DNA from 2 places in the Bacillus sp. BSL6 genome. Region 1 is predicted to be linked to the other one. Evidence: riboswitches for the same ligand, from Rfam matches in the RefSeq annotation. Region 1 holds a riboswitch; the other holds the start of a gene.
What was found. A riboswitch is a leader RNA that binds a small molecule or an ion and turns the genes downstream of it on or off. The one in region 1 is predicted to bind S-adenosylmethionine.
Positions count from the first base shown of each region.

Region 2: it holds a riboswitch for S-adenosylmethionine, as region 1 does, so the genes downstream of both, RCJ96_RS14590 (ECF-type riboflavin transporter substrate-binding protein) here and mtnK (S-methyl-5-thioribose kinase) in region 1, are expected to answer to the same signal.

Region 1 covers NZ_JAVGCW010000001.1:771,495-778,871, forward strand. Annotated here, with positions in the region: gene RCJ96_RS04345 (pyridoxal phosphate-dependent aminotransferase) at 1-1,075, opposite strand, end outside; gene RCJ96_RS04350 (carbon-nitrogen family hydrolase) at 1,090-1,953, shown strand; SAM riboswitch class I at 2,026-2,167, shown strand; gene mtnK (S-methyl-5-thioribose kinase) at 2,258-3,439, shown strand; gene mtnA (S-methyl-5-thioribose-1-phosphate isomerase) at 3,436-4,491, shown strand; gene RCJ96_RS04365 (YvrJ family protein) at 4,567-4,728, shown strand; gene RCJ96_RS04370 (3-hydroxybutyrate dehydrogenase) at 4,759-5,535, opposite strand; gene RCJ96_RS04375 (PadR family transcriptional regulator) at 5,731-6,063, shown strand; gene RCJ96_RS04380 (DUF1129 domain-containing protein) at 6,063-6,827, shown strand; gene RCJ96_RS04385 (DUF1129 domain-containing protein) at 6,844-7,377, shown strand, end outside.
Region 2 covers NZ_JAVGCW010000004.1:103,984-112,336, reverse strand. Annotated here, with positions in the region: gene RCJ96_RS14600 (energy-coupling factor transporter transmembrane component T family protein) at 1-706, opposite strand, end outside; gene RCJ96_RS14595 (ABC transporter ATP-binding protein) at 699-2,399, opposite strand; gene RCJ96_RS14590 (ECF-type riboflavin transporter substrate-binding protein) at 2,410-2,958, opposite strand; SAM riboswitch class I at 3,098-3,213, opposite strand; gene RCJ96_RS14585 (aspartate/glutamate racemase family protein) at 3,367-4,047, shown strand; gene RCJ96_RS14580 (macrolide family glycosyltransferase) at 4,097-5,275, opposite strand; gene RCJ96_RS14575 (peptidoglycan D,D-transpeptidase FtsI family protein) at 5,613-7,739, opposite strand; gene RCJ96_RS14570 (ATP-binding protein) at 7,962-8,353, opposite strand, start outside.

The DNA of each region.
Region 1 (7,377 bases):
CAAATCCAACACCAGGAGCAACTGCAACGTGTGCTTTTTCTAGTAAAATATTGGAAAATCTCTCAGAAGTATATCCTTTTGGAACGGGAAGCCATGCAAAGAATGACCCTGTTGGAATGCCTACATTCCAACCAATTGAATGACAAGCTGAAATAAGAGCGTTTCTTCGAGATTCGTAACTATTTACAAGGTCTATGACGCAAGACTGTGAACCTAATAGTGCTTCGCGGGCAGCATCTTGAATGGCACCAAAAATACTAACATACATATGATCTTGTAATAAGTTAATTGTTTCAATGACACTTTCATTCCCTACCGCAAAAGCGATGCGCCAGCCAGCCATATTGAAAGTTTTCGATAATGTGTAAATTTCGATTCCTGTATCTTTGGCACCATCTGCTTGTAAGAAACTAACAGGTTTTTGACCATCGAATCCAATCGCACCGTAAGCAAAATCATGAACGACTAATATATTATGTTTATTAGCAAAATGAATGGTTTCATCAAAGAAATCTTTTGATGCAGTAGCACCGGTCGGATTATTTGGATAGTTTAAAAACATTAATTTTGCACGCTCGGAAATAGAGTCATCGATTTTCGTATAATCTGGTAAAAAATTATTTTCTGCAATAAGCGGCATTGTTTCAAATTGTGCTTTCGCTAAAGCAACTCCTGATAAATAATCTGGATAGCCTGGATCGGGAACGAGAATCGTATCACCAGGGTTTGTAAAACAAACTGGTAATTCTACTAATCCAGCCTTTCCACCAAACAAAATAGCAACTTCAGTTTTTGGATTTACTACTACATCATATTCACGTTGATAGAATGTTGCCACGGCTTCTTTTAAACTTTCATGTCCGCGAAATGGCGGATATTTATGATGAATGGTCTTTTCTGCAGCATCTTGTAAAGCTTTTACGATATGCTGCGGTGTTGGTTGATCTGGATTACCTTGACCTAGATTAATAACATCGTGACCAGCTGCAACGACTTTATTAACTTTTGCAACAAGTGAAGCAAAAAATTGTGTTGGCAATGATGTTACTATCTCAGAAGGTTGAAATAATTTCATACTTTCCACCTCTTTTGAAAGTTGTTACAATTCTAGTGACAAATGATATAATCTTTCCAGTATTTTGTAAAGAAAAAAATGAGAATGGGGCTGAAAAAATGAAAGTCGCATGTATTCAAATGGATATTGTCTTTGGAGATGTAGAAAAAAATATTGAGAATGCTAAAAATAAAATAAGCGAAGCAATGAAGGAAAGACCAGATGTTATCGTCTTACCAGAACTATGGACAACAGGTTATGATTTAACGAGACTTTCTGAAATTGCAGATAGGGATGGATTGGAAACGAAAGAAAAGTTGATAGAATGGTCGAAACAATATGGTGTACATATTGTTGGTGGTTCTATAGCAAAGCAAACAGAACAAGGTGTTACAAATACAATGTATGTTGTAACGAATAAAGGAGAACTAGTTAATGAATATAGTAAAGTACATTTATTTCAGCTTATGGATGAACATAAATATTTAATCGCTGGAAATAGTACAGGTGAATTTAAGTTAGATGATGTAGAGTGTGCTGGCACAATTTGTTATGACATTCGTTTTCCAGAGTGGATGCGTGTTCATACTGCTAAAGGTGCAAAAGTTTTATTTGTTGTAGCTGAATGGCCATTAGTTCGTTTAGCACATTGGCGTTTGCTATTACAAGCAAGAGCGGTTGAAAATCAGTGTTATGTTGTTGCATGTAATAGGGCAGGAAAAGATCCAAATAATGAGTTTGCTGGTCATTCTTTAATTGTCGACCCTTGGGGCGAAGTTGTTGTAGAAGCGAATGAAAAAGAATCAATTTTATTTGGAGAGCTTACATTCGAGAAAATTGAAGAAGTACGTAAAGGAATTCCAGTTTTTGCAGATCGTCGTCCAGAATTATACAAATAAAATGTTGACAAGTGATTTTTATTCTTGGTATAGTCTTCAACATAAAGTTAAAAATTCTAAAAAATTATACAACTCTTATCAAGAGCAGGTGGAGGGATTTGGCCCGATGAAGCCCAGCAACCGACCGTAATACCATTGTGAAATGGGGCGTTTATGACGCCAAAAGGCACGGTGCTAATTCCAGCAGAAAGTAAAACTTTCTGGCAGATAAGAGGGGAGAAGATAAACTTCAAACCTCTTTCTTAGTGGAAAGAGGTTTTTCTACGTCAGAAAAACCTCTGAATGAAAAAAGGGGGAGAAGACGATGGGATATTATGCATTAACTGAAATAACAGCTATACAATATGCGAAAGAACACGGTTATTTTGAAAAGAAAGCAAATGTAGTTTGTCATGAAATTGGAGATGGAAATTTAAATTACGTGTTCAAATTAGATGATGGAGAGAAGTCAATTATAATAAAACAAGCACTACCATATGCGAAAGTAGTTGGTGAGAGCTGGCCGTTGTCTATAAAAAGAGCAACGATTGAAAGTAAAGCATTACAAATTTTCGCGAAGTATGTACCTGAATATGTGCCGGTAGTGTACAGTCATGATGAAGAGTTAGCAGTAACAGTTATAGAAGACTTATCAAGGCTAACCATTACAAGAACAGGATTAATAGATGGAGAGGAGTATCCACTTTTATCTCAACATATTGGTCGTTTTCTAGCACATGTTTTGTTTTATACTTCAGATTTCGGGTTAGAGTCAGAAGAAAAAAGGGTACTAGAAGGTACATTTGTAAATCCAGACCTTTGCAAAATAACAGAAGATTTAGTGTTTACAGATCCGTTTGGGCATTACGATACGAATGATTATGAGCCGGAGTTACAATTGGCTGTAGATGAACTATGGAGTGATAAAACTTTAAAACTAAAAGTAGCGCAATATAAATATAAATTTTTAACGAGAAAAGAGGCACTCATTCATGGAGATTTACATACTGGAAGTATTTTTTCATCACCTTCTGAAACGAAAGTGATTGACCCAGAATTTGCAACGTACGGTCCATTTGGATTTGACATCGGGCAATTTATTGCAAATCTATTATTAAATGCTCTATCTAGAGAAGAAGAACAGAGAGGTGTATTATTTTTTCATGTAGAGAAGACATGGAGTTATTTTGTAGAAACTTTTACGAAGTTATGGATTGGAGAAGGTGTAGAAGCATATACGAAAGAAAAGCAATGGCTACCAATTATTTTGCAAAACATTTTTACGGATGCCGTCGGGTTTGCAGGATGTGAGCTTATCCGTAGAACAATTGGCTTAGCACATGTAGCTGATTTAGATGAAATAACAAATAAAGAAACGAGAATTCAAGCTAAGAAACAAGCGTTATCCTTAGGGAAAGAACTAATAAAATATGAGTCTAAGAACGCCGATATTCAACTGTTCCGAACATTATTTCAACAGACAGTTTCTGGAGGGATAAAAGCATGAGTACAGTTGTTACGATTCCGAGGTCTGTCAGTTGGAAAGGTGATGCCATTGCAGTATTAAATCAAACAAAGTTGCCGCATAGCACAGAATACAAAACATTAACGACGATTGAAGAGGTATGGAAAAGTATTGTCATGCTAGAAGTAAGAGGAGCACCTGCAATTGGAATTGTAGCTGCATTTGGCTTGGCGCTTGCATCAAAAAAATATACTACTTTACATATTGAAGAATTTCAAAAGAAGTTTAATAGAGATTGTAATTATTTAGGGACGTCACGCCCGACAGCAGTCAATTTATTTTGGGCAATCGATCGTATGAGAGAATCTATTCAAGAAATTACTACAATAAAAGAAGCGCAAAAAATATTAGAAGAAGAAGCGCTTCGTATTCAGCAAGAAGATGAAGCGGTATGCCGGAGTATTGGAGAACATGCATTAACATGCTTTAAAGACGGTGATAACATTTTAACAATTTGTAACGCTGGCAGTATTGCAACTGCTAGATATGGTACTGCATTAGCACCGTTTTATATTGGGAAAGAAAAGGGTGTACGGTTACATGCGTATGCGTGTGAAACGAGACCGGTTTTACAAGGCGGACGTTTAACGACCTGGGAATTAAAACAGGCAGGTATTGATGTAACACTTATTACAGATAATACGGCAGCTCATGCTATTCAAACGAAAGAAATCAACGCAATTATTGTAGGAGCGGACCGAATTGTCGCAAATGGGGATACAGCAAATAAAATCGGAACGATGAATTTAGCTATATTAGCAAAGTATTTCGATATCCCGTTCTACGTTGCAGCTCCACTATCGACATTTGATATTACGAAACAAACAGGTGCAGAAATTGTTATTGAAGAAAGAGATGAAACAGAAGTTACGAAAATTTTTGGGAAACAGGTGGCACCAGTTGGAACTACTGTTTATAATCCTGCATTTGATGTAACACCAAATAAATTAATTACAGGTATTATTACTGAGAAAGGTATTATATGCGGAGATTATAAGCGAGAAATTGCATCATTGTTTGAAAAAACAAGCTAATACTTAATAGCTTGTTTTTTTTATGCCTAAATGTGTTCTTTTCTCTTATTTATATAATGAAAGGAGGAGAAAAAGATGGAAGAGTGGATCAAGATGATAGGTAATGTAGGGTTTCCTATTGTTGTAACATTATATTTACTTCATCGAATTGAAAGTAAATTAGATGGGGTAATTGTTGCAATAGAGAAGTTGCCAAGGCAATTACTAAAGTACGATGATCCTCGCGATAAAAAATAAAGTTTGCTCTTCGTGAGCAAACTTTATTTTTTATTGAGCGGTATAACCACCATCGATAACGACAGCTTGGCCAGTTATACCTTTAGCTTTTTCGCTCGCTAAAAACATCGCATAATCAGCAATCTCTTGTACTTGTAATAAGCGTTTTTGTGGGACAAGTGGATAAATGACATCCTCTAAAACATTTTCGAGTGGTACATTTCGTGTAGTGGCCAAGTCTTGTAATTGATTCCGTACGAGAGGGGTATCGACATAACCGGGACAAAGTGCATTAACAGTAATTCCGTGAGTAGCCCCTTCTAAAGCGGCAACTTTTGTTAATCCAATTACACCATGTTTTGCGCTATTATAAGCAGCTTTTCCAGCGAATCCAACGAGGCCATTAATGGAAGCTACATTAATAATTCGGCCATATTTTTGCTTTTTCATAATGGGAAAGGCATGCTTAATGGCGATAAAAGGAGCGATTTGCATAATTTTAATTAGTAGCTCGAATTTTTCGGTTGGAAAATCTTCAATTGGTGAAACGTGTTGCATTCCTGCGTTATTAATTAATATGTCTAATGAACCGAAATGATTAACAGTTTGGGAAATGGATGCTTCTATTTCTTCTTCGGATGTAACATCACATTTTAAGCCGATAGCTTGAAAGCCCTCTTTTTGTAGTTGTTCAGCAGCTTCTTTTGCACGCTCTTCAAGACGATCGGTAATAACAACTTTTGCACCTTCTTTTGCAAAAGCGTTTCCCATTTCATATCCAATACCACTTGCAGCACCTGTTAAAAAAACAACTCGATTTGTAACCATGATGAAAAACATCCCTTCATAATAAAGTTCTCATATTGCTCTATTTAGAGAGTGGATAAGAAAAATCCTGCAAAGGTTTGGAAAAATATTGCTAGCTATCTTGTTTTGCAAAATAGTCTTTGCTATACTATTTTGTAAAGCAAGATACTTACGCTTATCTATCTTGTAAAACAAGATAGTAGGAGGATTTGAATTATGTCGACAAGTCAAATGCTGAAAGGGATTTTAGAAGGATGCTTACTTGCTATTATTTCTGAAGGTGAAATATACGGTTATGAAATGAGTGAGAAGCTAGCAAAGTATGGCTTTACAATGGCGAGTGAGGGAAGTATTTATCCGTTATTAATACGAATGCAAAAGGAAGGATTCATAAAAAGTGTAATGAAGGAATCCCCATCTGGTCCAAAACGGAAGTATTACACGTTAACAGAAGATGGCGAAGATGCACTGGATGAATTTATGGATCGCTGGGAAGCGATGCAAAGTAGTGTGGAACGTCTACTTGAAGGAAAGGGGAGAAGAAGATAATGCTATCAAATGAAGCACGAAAGTTTTTATTAGATATGAGGTTGTTTTTGACTGCAAAGAGTGTGAAAGAAAGCGATATTGAAAGCTTTATTGAAGACGCAGAACTTCATTTAATAGAAGGTGAGAGTGATGGGAAAAGTGTAGAAGAAATTTTCGGAAGCTCACCGAAAGAATACGCAAATGAACTTGTAAAAGTGATGGAAAGAGATAGACAGGAAACGTGGAAGCAAATTGGTTTTACAGTAATGAATATCGTATCGTTTTGGATTATTGCTTCTATTCTAATAGTGAATAACGGACTATTACAGATGTCACTTATTCAGTGCGTTGGATATAGTTTGTCATTAATTTTAGTTGTGATAGGTCCTAATTTTCTACTTCGCAAAATGACTTTCGTAACAAGTTTTACAAAAATATGGTTTGCTATGTGGTCGTTAGTCATAATCGCACCAATGTTTCTAATAGGGGCTGTAACGATATTAGATGTGATTTATCCTACAAAAATGTTTATATTCACCCAAATGCAAAGTTATATATTAGCTGGTGGTATTTTCATCATTACAGTAGCAATAAATATATATTTTAATGGATGGTTTAAAAACTTATATTTAATCATCCCGCTTTCGATTATGTTACTGTTTAAAACATTTACATCAGAAGACCTTGTTCCAATGTTATTTCAAATTATATGTTTATACGGAAGTTTATTTATTTTAATTTTCCTTGAAATTATGATGAAGACGAATAGAAGAGAAACGGTTTAATAAGGGAGGGATGATCATGAAGATTTCTAAAGAAGGAGAAAAGTTTTTAATCGATACGAAAGTGTATTTAATAACAAAAGGAATGAAAGAAGAAGATGTGGATGCCTTTCTAGAAGATGCAGAGTTTCATTTAATTGAAGGTGAGAAAGAGGGAAAGACGGTAAGTGATATATTTGGTAATTCGCCAAAAGAGTATGCGGAAGAATTAGCGAAAGAGATGGAGAAGGATAAAGGCGGGAGTATAAAAAGTATCTTAGGAATGATAATTGGTATTGGCGGGTATTGGTTACTTACAAATATTTTATTTGGAAATCCGAATCAACAATTTACGTTAACAAATGTACAGTTAATTGGTTATCCTATTGTTTTAATTATTACGATTATTGGAACGATTGTTGCGTTTAGAATGTCTTCTTTTAAAAGTAAATTAGTAGAGTTTGGAATTATTTATGTAATAGTGATGATACCTATTTTATTATTAGTGTTATTAATGTTTATGAATAAATGGTATGGGACGCCAATTTTACAATTGTCGACAATGCAGACATAT
Region 2 (8,353 bases), on a different contig from region 1:
CGCTTTTCGCTTTATTTGTATAGAACCACGTACGTGTATCCTTCTTTCCAAATCCTCTTAAATCCATTGCGTTTGAAACTGTATCGATTCTCTCTAAAGAATGAATAATTAAAGGCCAGAAAATTAAGACACGGTTTTGCATGCGAATCCATAAACTTGCTTCTCCTTTTTCAAAAGCTACTCCTCTCGCCTCTTGAGCATGTTTAATAACTTTATATTCGGACTGTATATCAGGTATATAACGTAATGCGATATTTATCGCATAAGTAATTTTATAATGAATTCGAAATTTACTTAAGCTACTCACAAATTTGCTTGGATTAGTCGTATAAATAAAAATAAGTGTAAATGGTAATAACGTAAAATACTTTAACGAAAGTGTAGCTGCATAAAATAAGGTTTCGTATGTAATTGTTGCATATCCAATATACACAAATGAAGTATACGATCTCGTTAATTCCGATCCATGGGTTGGTGTAATAAATAAAATCATGACAGAATTTAATAAACTAAATGTAAATATAACACTAAAAACAATAAAAATTTTACGAAATGGAATTTTAGCAACTACAAGTCCGATACATCCAATGAAAAATAAAAATAACAATACGCGAAAATCAAAAAATAAAAAAATAAGTGTCATACAAAAAATAAATAACAACAATTTCACTGCCTCGTCCATGCGATGAAAATATGTATTATACACCTTCCTCCCTCCTAATATCATCAAAATAAAGTTTCATAAATCTTTCAGGATCTGCAATACCACTAAATTTAACGAGTTTAAATAAAGAACTCTCCTTTAAGTTCGCTCTTTTTAATGTTTCTGGATGCCCTAATACAGTAGACGCGGTATTATTCGCAATAATTCTCCCTTCGTGTAAAACTATCGCCCTGTCCGCATATTCCAATGCGAGATTCATATCGTGTGTGATGAAAATAAAAGACATTCCCTTTGCAGCTAGTTTTCTAATAAACGTCATAAATTGTTTATAATGATAATGATCTTGTCCGGCTGTGGGCTCATCTAAAATAATAAGTTTTGGATTTGTTGTTAGTACAGATGCAATCGTTAATCTCTTTTTTTGCCCATAACTTAACGCCTGAATTGGCCAATTTCGAAATGGATACAAACCACAAATTTTTAACGCTTCCTCCGCTCTAAACTTAATTTCTTCCTTTGAAACCTTTTTTAATTTTAATGTGAATGAAACCTCTTCTATAACAGTAGGTTGTGTAATCATATGATTTGGATTTTGCATGACATAAGATATAATCTCACCGCGTTTACGTATAGACCAAGAATTGATATTTACTCCATCAATTAAAATCCTGCCATTTTTTGTTTTGTTTATTCCTATAAGACTATGAGCTAATGTTGATTTTCCAGCTCCGTTATGGCCCAAAAGTGCTACAATTTCTCCTTCATATATGGATAAATTTACATTCTCTAATACTTTTTGTTTATTAGGATATGAAAATAATAAATTCTCTACTTTCAATAATTCTTTTTTTGTAGGAGTATCTTTACAAAAAGCTTTTTTCTCCATCCACTCTTTTATTACACCACTAATACTTTCCTTATGAAGATTTTCAAGTGGATATATTACGTCATTATTACTATCAAAATGTAATCTTTTTAATCCTTCTATGTACATAGGTTCTCTTAATCCGATTGAGGGTAATATATTTGACGCTAAAATCTCATCTGGTGTCCCTATCGCAACAATTTCCCCTTCCTCTATTAAAATGATCTTATCTAAATCCAGATTTAACATTTCTTCTATTCGATGTTCAATAATTACAATTGTTTTATTATATTGCTTATGTATATTTTTAATAAGTTCAATTGTATGTAAGCTGCTAGCTGGATCTAAATTTGCTAACGGTTCATCGAACAATAATATAGGAGCATTTGTTGTTAACAAACCCGCTAAAGAAACAGTTTGTTTTTGCCCTCCAGATAGTTCATGCGGACTTTGTTTATGAAAAGTATGCATCCCTACCTTTTTTAATGACTCCGAGACAATCTTTTTCATCTCATCCTGATTTACACATTCATTTTCTAAATAAAAGGCTACATCTTCTTCTACTGTAAGACCAATAAATTGTGCATCTTGATCTTGCAAAATTGTGCCTACATGTTTACTCAGTTCAAAAACACTCTTTTTCCTCGGATCTTTTCCAGCAATTAAAATATTACCAGTACTAGTCCCTTCATAAGAAAATGGGATTAGCCCATTCATACAATGAGCTAACGTTGATTTCCCTGAACCACTTCGTCCAGCAATTAGCACTTTTTCTCCAGGATATATATGAAATGTAATGTCTTTAACAGTAGGCTGCGCTGCATGCTTATATTGAAAGTTGAATTGTTCAAAAGAAATAATTGGTTGCATTTTAATATCCCTACTTTTCAATTTTTAAATGTGTATGTTTCTTATTCGATTTAGCTAGGCCTATTGTAATTGGCAATCCAAGAACTAAAAATACAATAACGTCAGCAATTGTTGCACCTAACATTTGTATAACAATTTTGTCAAACGGTTCTCCCATCACAATAATATCGAATGCCCCAGCAAATATAATAGCAATGACAATTCCAATTAAGCCAGTAATGGCTAAATAAGAAATATCCCCCTTATTATATGTCCCGTTTTTCACACTAAAGCCAACTCTTTTTTGAATGAACCCCATTGCAAAGCCAATAATGCCTGAACTAATAACCCATCCCCACCAAATACCCCAACCAGCGATTGTGTCTGTTAAGGTATGACCGATAAGTCCTATTAACAGTCCTGCCACTGGACCAAATAACGCTCCAAAAACGGTTAAAATAGCTAATGCAGGTTTAATAAATGTATTTGGTGCAATAGTAAATCCCCAAAGTCCTAATATCCCGTATAATGCGGATCCAATTCCGATTGCTACTACTAATTTTGTTGATAATTTGTTCATTACAATTCCCCTCTCTTAATAGTCAACTTTTATTACTCTATATTTATTTTGAAAATGAATTATGCATCGACACTCCCTTTCTATACAACAAAAAATGACCTCTTACATAAGAGGCCATTTTCTTTCACGTTCAAGAATCCTCTTATCTTCCAAAAAACACAACGTGTTCTCTGCGGAATTAGCACCTTCCTATACATTGACATAGGGGTTGCTGAGGTTTCATAGGGCCGTTCCCTCCACCTCTCTGGATAAGTATTAATTTGTAATTCGTATTATGGCATTAAGAAGTATAAATTTCAACACTTTTCTAATTATTTTTATTTTTTGTTCAACAGTACATTTAAATCATTGTATTCTTATCGGAATTATGAAATAATGAATTTAAAATAGTTACGGGAGGAATGTACGATGAAAGTAATCGGTTTAATTGGCGGACTAAGTTGGGAATCTACATCATTATATTATAAACATATTAATACACTTACACTCTCTCAATATGACCAAAATGCAAAGCTTGTTTTATATAGCATGGACTTTGGTGAAGTAACTACTTTATTACAAAATCATCAATATGAAGAAGTGAAAAACGAATTAGTCACAGTTGCAAAAAAAGTTGAAAAATCTGGAGCTGACTGTTTATTAATGTGTTCTAATACTGTCCATTTATTTGCTGAAGAAGTAGAAAGTGCAATATCCATCCCGCTTCTTCATATTGGTGATGTAAGTGCTAAAGAAATGGTAGAACAGAATATTAAGCGTATCGGACTATTGGGTACGAAACAAACGATGGAACAAGACTTCTATAAATCACGTCTAGCAAACTATAACATTGAGACAATCATCCCAAATGAAGAGGACAGAAATTTTATTCATCATGTAATTTTAAATGAATTAAGTAAAGGGATTATTTCAGAAACATCAAAAGAAAAGCTATTACAAATTACAAAATCATTAATTCAAAATGGCGCAGAAGGTATACTACTAGGTTGCACCGAAATACCGTTGCTCATTTCCCAAAACGACCTTACTGTTCCTGTTTTTGATACTGCTTTTTTACATGCAAATACTGCTGTGCAGTTTGCGGGATAATAATATAAAAGCATAAAGGTGCCGCCTCTATGCTTTTATATTACTCACACTATTTATTTAAAAGAGATGTAATCACTGTGATTGCTTCATTTGAACCACCACAATCTAAAAAACTATCTTTCAGTTTTCGTATTCCATGCTTATACTTTTCATTTGAAAGAACATCGGTTACCGCTTCTTTTAACGTTTGCACATTAACATTCTCTTTCAATAACCGATGCGCCGCTTCAAGCTCAGTTAATCTTTGTGCTATCATTGGCTGGTCTTTATCGTGTGGAATGATGACAAATGGGACATTAAAATGAATAGCATCGTGTACACTGTTCATACCTCCATGTGTAATAAAAACATCTGCTTCACTTAATACTTCTGATTGAGGTACGTATGGAGCAATTATAAAATTGTTTGGCGCTTCCTTAATTTTAGAACGGTCATTTCTATCGCCAATTGCCATTACAACTAATCCATTAAAATCTGAGAAAGCATCAATACATGCATTAAAGAATGGTTCGATTCCTTCAAGCAGTGTTCCCATTGAAATATAAATAACTTTCTTATCTTTAAGCAATTCAAGTGGAAACTCTACATTTGTTTTACGCTTTGAAATACTTGGTCCAATAAAAATATTATTTTCTCCAAACAAATCGCTATTAGGTTGAAAATAGCGACTTGTGTACACAAGAGTAATATCTCCCTTGTTATGCATAAATTGAAGATTGTTTTTAGGCTTTACTCCAAATTCATGTTCCATTCGATATAGTAACTGTTCAGAAATTTCATCAGGTTGGAATGGTATTTCTGCATTAGGATGAAAAGGTAAAATCTCCAAAAATTCAGTAGGAATTAAAAATATAGGAGAAGAAACTATGCCTGGAATTTGTAAATACTCCTTTACTAACTCTCCAGCACCAAATATATCATAAATTACGAAATCAAAATTAATGCTTTCACATAATTGTTTCGTAATTTCTAATATATATAAAGAAGTTTGAACATGTACATGAAAGAAAGAGTTCAATCCATATGAAGTTTCAGTATCAATAGAAATATCCTTTAATAAATCTGGATGAGTATATACAGTAGCTCCCAAATCTTCAATTCTGCCTTTAAAGTGTTCTGTTGTAATATAGTGTACGTGATCCCCCCGTTCAGTAAAGGCTTTGACTAAACTTAATGTCGGGTTTACATGTCCCTCTGCTGGAAAATTAACCATTAAAATATTTCTCACTTCTTTCTCACTCCCTTACATTTCAACGCTCTTGATAATCATACTGTAATGATTACGGTCAATCTTCCCCTAATAGTCCTAATATACTTGCTACTTTAGATTGATAAATAATTGTCAGTTATTTAATTAAAAAAGGCATCTACATAAGTAGATGCCTAACCGTGATAAGGAGTGTTCTGTGAGGTTAGAATAAGCTTTTCAGCTTGTCCTATGCTATCAATATATGATTTTTTTTATAAAACGTGAACAATTGATAGAATGATTTTACCTTTCTATCACCCATTTTGAATCTATCCCTAAATTAAACGACTCTAGTTTCTATATTATTTCATATGTTTTAACTTTCTTGAGAGCTATCTATTTGTAAAGTTTCTCCATTCAATCTCTTATTTTTCAATTCAAAATAAGCATCTAAAACTTCTTTTCCAATATCAGAGTTAATACCAGATTTATCATTCATAACCCACGGCACAACTACAGAGAATGCTACTTCTGGATTATCATATGGCGCATACCCTGCTAACGTTAAGTTATAACATTCTCTTCTCTCGCCCTTTTCATTTCTTCCAATATCACTTTCTCCACCGTAAACTGTCTGTGCTGTTCCTGTTTTACCTGCTGGTTTATAAGATGCTTTTTGGAACGCCCTTACTCCTGTTCCATCTCCCTCTTGGAATACCTTTCTAAATCCTTCTTTTACTTGCTTTATATATTCCTCTTTCATATCAACTTTATTTAAAACAATTGGTTCTACTGCATGCACAACTTTACCAATCTCATCTTTTTGCGAAGTTTGCTCTCTTACCTCTTGAACAATTTGTGGCTTCATTCGATATCCGCCGTTTGCAATTGTTGAAATATACTGTACGAGCTGAAGTGGTGTATACGTGTCGTACTGGCCAATTGAGTAATCTAATAAGAAACCAGGTTGATTATCTTTTTTACCAATTTGTCCAGCTGTTTCATTCGGTAAATCGATACCCGTTGGAACACCTAATCCGAATTGTCTAAAATAGTACCTCATTTTATCAAAGTATTCCTGTTTAATATTTAATGAACTATTTCTCACATAATCCACACCTGCAATTTTTAATGCTGTATGGAACATATAAACGTTTGAAGAGACTTGTAACGCTCTTAAATCATCAATATTTCCAAACTCTTTCCAAGACTTCTTCTCCCTAGTACCTTTAAACTTCATAGGTGCATCATAAAAATAAGTACCTGGTGTTATAGCTTTCGTTTCAAATCCAGTTAAAACTGTGGCACCTTTAACTGTTGATCCCAGCTCATATGAACTAGTCATTGTACCTAATGCATAGTCTTCAATTTCTGTTTTCCCGTCTTTTTCTATAAGTCTTTTGCCAGCCATTGATAATACTTGTCCGTTTTTCGGATTCATCATTACAACGAAAGCACGGTCCAACATGGATTCTGATCCTTTATATGCTTTTAATATTTTTTCTATACTTTCTTCTACCTTTTTCTGTAATTCCATATCTATTGTTAAAGTTAAGTTCTTACCGCTCTTTCCCTCAGAAATTGTTTCCGTTCTAATTGTAGTACCTTGTTTGTCTGCAACGCTTCTTACTTCTTTTTTTGTACCATGAAGTACATCTTCATATTGCTGCTCGATATAACTTTTTCCAACCCTATCATTTCGGCTATAATCACGTACCAAGTAATAATCTAATCGTTCACTTGGTAATCCTTCATCGGAATTAGAAACATTTCCAAGAACGGATCGGAATAATCCATCATTCACATACACTCTCTCCCAATCAACCGACACGTCTACACCTGGGAGATTCGCCAAACTTTCACTAATTATAGTAAATTCCTTTTCACTAACGTCTTTTTTAATAATTTGAGGAGCCATTTGATAACCAGAAGTCATCTTACTTTTAATAGCTAACACTTTTATATCTTTATCAGTTAAATCCTGAAGATTTTTATCCGTAACTCGTTTTCTTTTTAACTCTTCAATTTTTTTATCTAAATTTTTCCCGGTAATATCTTTATCTCTGAACTTATTTATTTCTTTTTTAGATACTAATTTTTCGGTTAGTGTCGGATTTAATTGCATCCAAAAATCTTTCTTATCCGTCTCAGTTAGTTTATCTATATCCTCTTGTGGTATTTCAATTATGTCTGCAAGTTGTCTTGCTGTTTTTAATATTTCTTCTGATTTTACACCTTTCATCTTTGTATATGTAATTGTACGTAAAGATTTATTATCAACTACTGGATTCCCTTCTCGATCAAATATTTTTCCACGCGGGACAGAAAGGCTTACGGTTGCATTTTCTCTTTTCTCTACTTCATTTTTATACGTCTCACCATCGATAATTTGTACTTTACCTAATTGTATGATCATGGCAGAAAATAATATAAATACACAAAAAAATAGAATGTTTAAACGCATTGTTACTGCTCTACCACTTTTTTTCTCTTGTTTTTTCACCTTGTCATAATCTCCTCCTTACTGTATTTCTATTAATAATTGAATCTATATATTAAAAGTAATGCACGTTTCCTATACATTACCTTGCACAAATACTAATATATTGATAAAAACTTAATAGAAATTAAAGCAAATCTAAAGAAAAGGTAAAGTTTTCTAAATTAAATACAAAAATACCCAATAACAAAAAGTTTAACTTTTCGTTATTGGGTATTTAATAATTTAAGAGTTAATAATTGAACGTATTGATTCTAATCTATCATCATAATTTGATAAAGGCTTTTTACTCTGAATTTTTGGCAAGTAAATCGTTACTGTTGTCCCGACACCAACCTCACTCATAATACTTATATTCCCTTGATGACTTTCAATAATTTTATAACTTAACATCAATCCAATACCGGTACCTTTTTCTTTCGTACTATAGAACGGTTCACCTAATCTTTTAATTCTTTCTTCGGGTATTCCTATTCCTTTATCAATTATACTAATAATGATACCATCTTTACCTATTTCTTTTATGTGAATTGAAATTCTTCCGCCATCTGGCATAGCTTCAATCGAATTTTGCAAAATGTTAATAAATACTTGTTTCAGTTGATTTTCTGAGCATT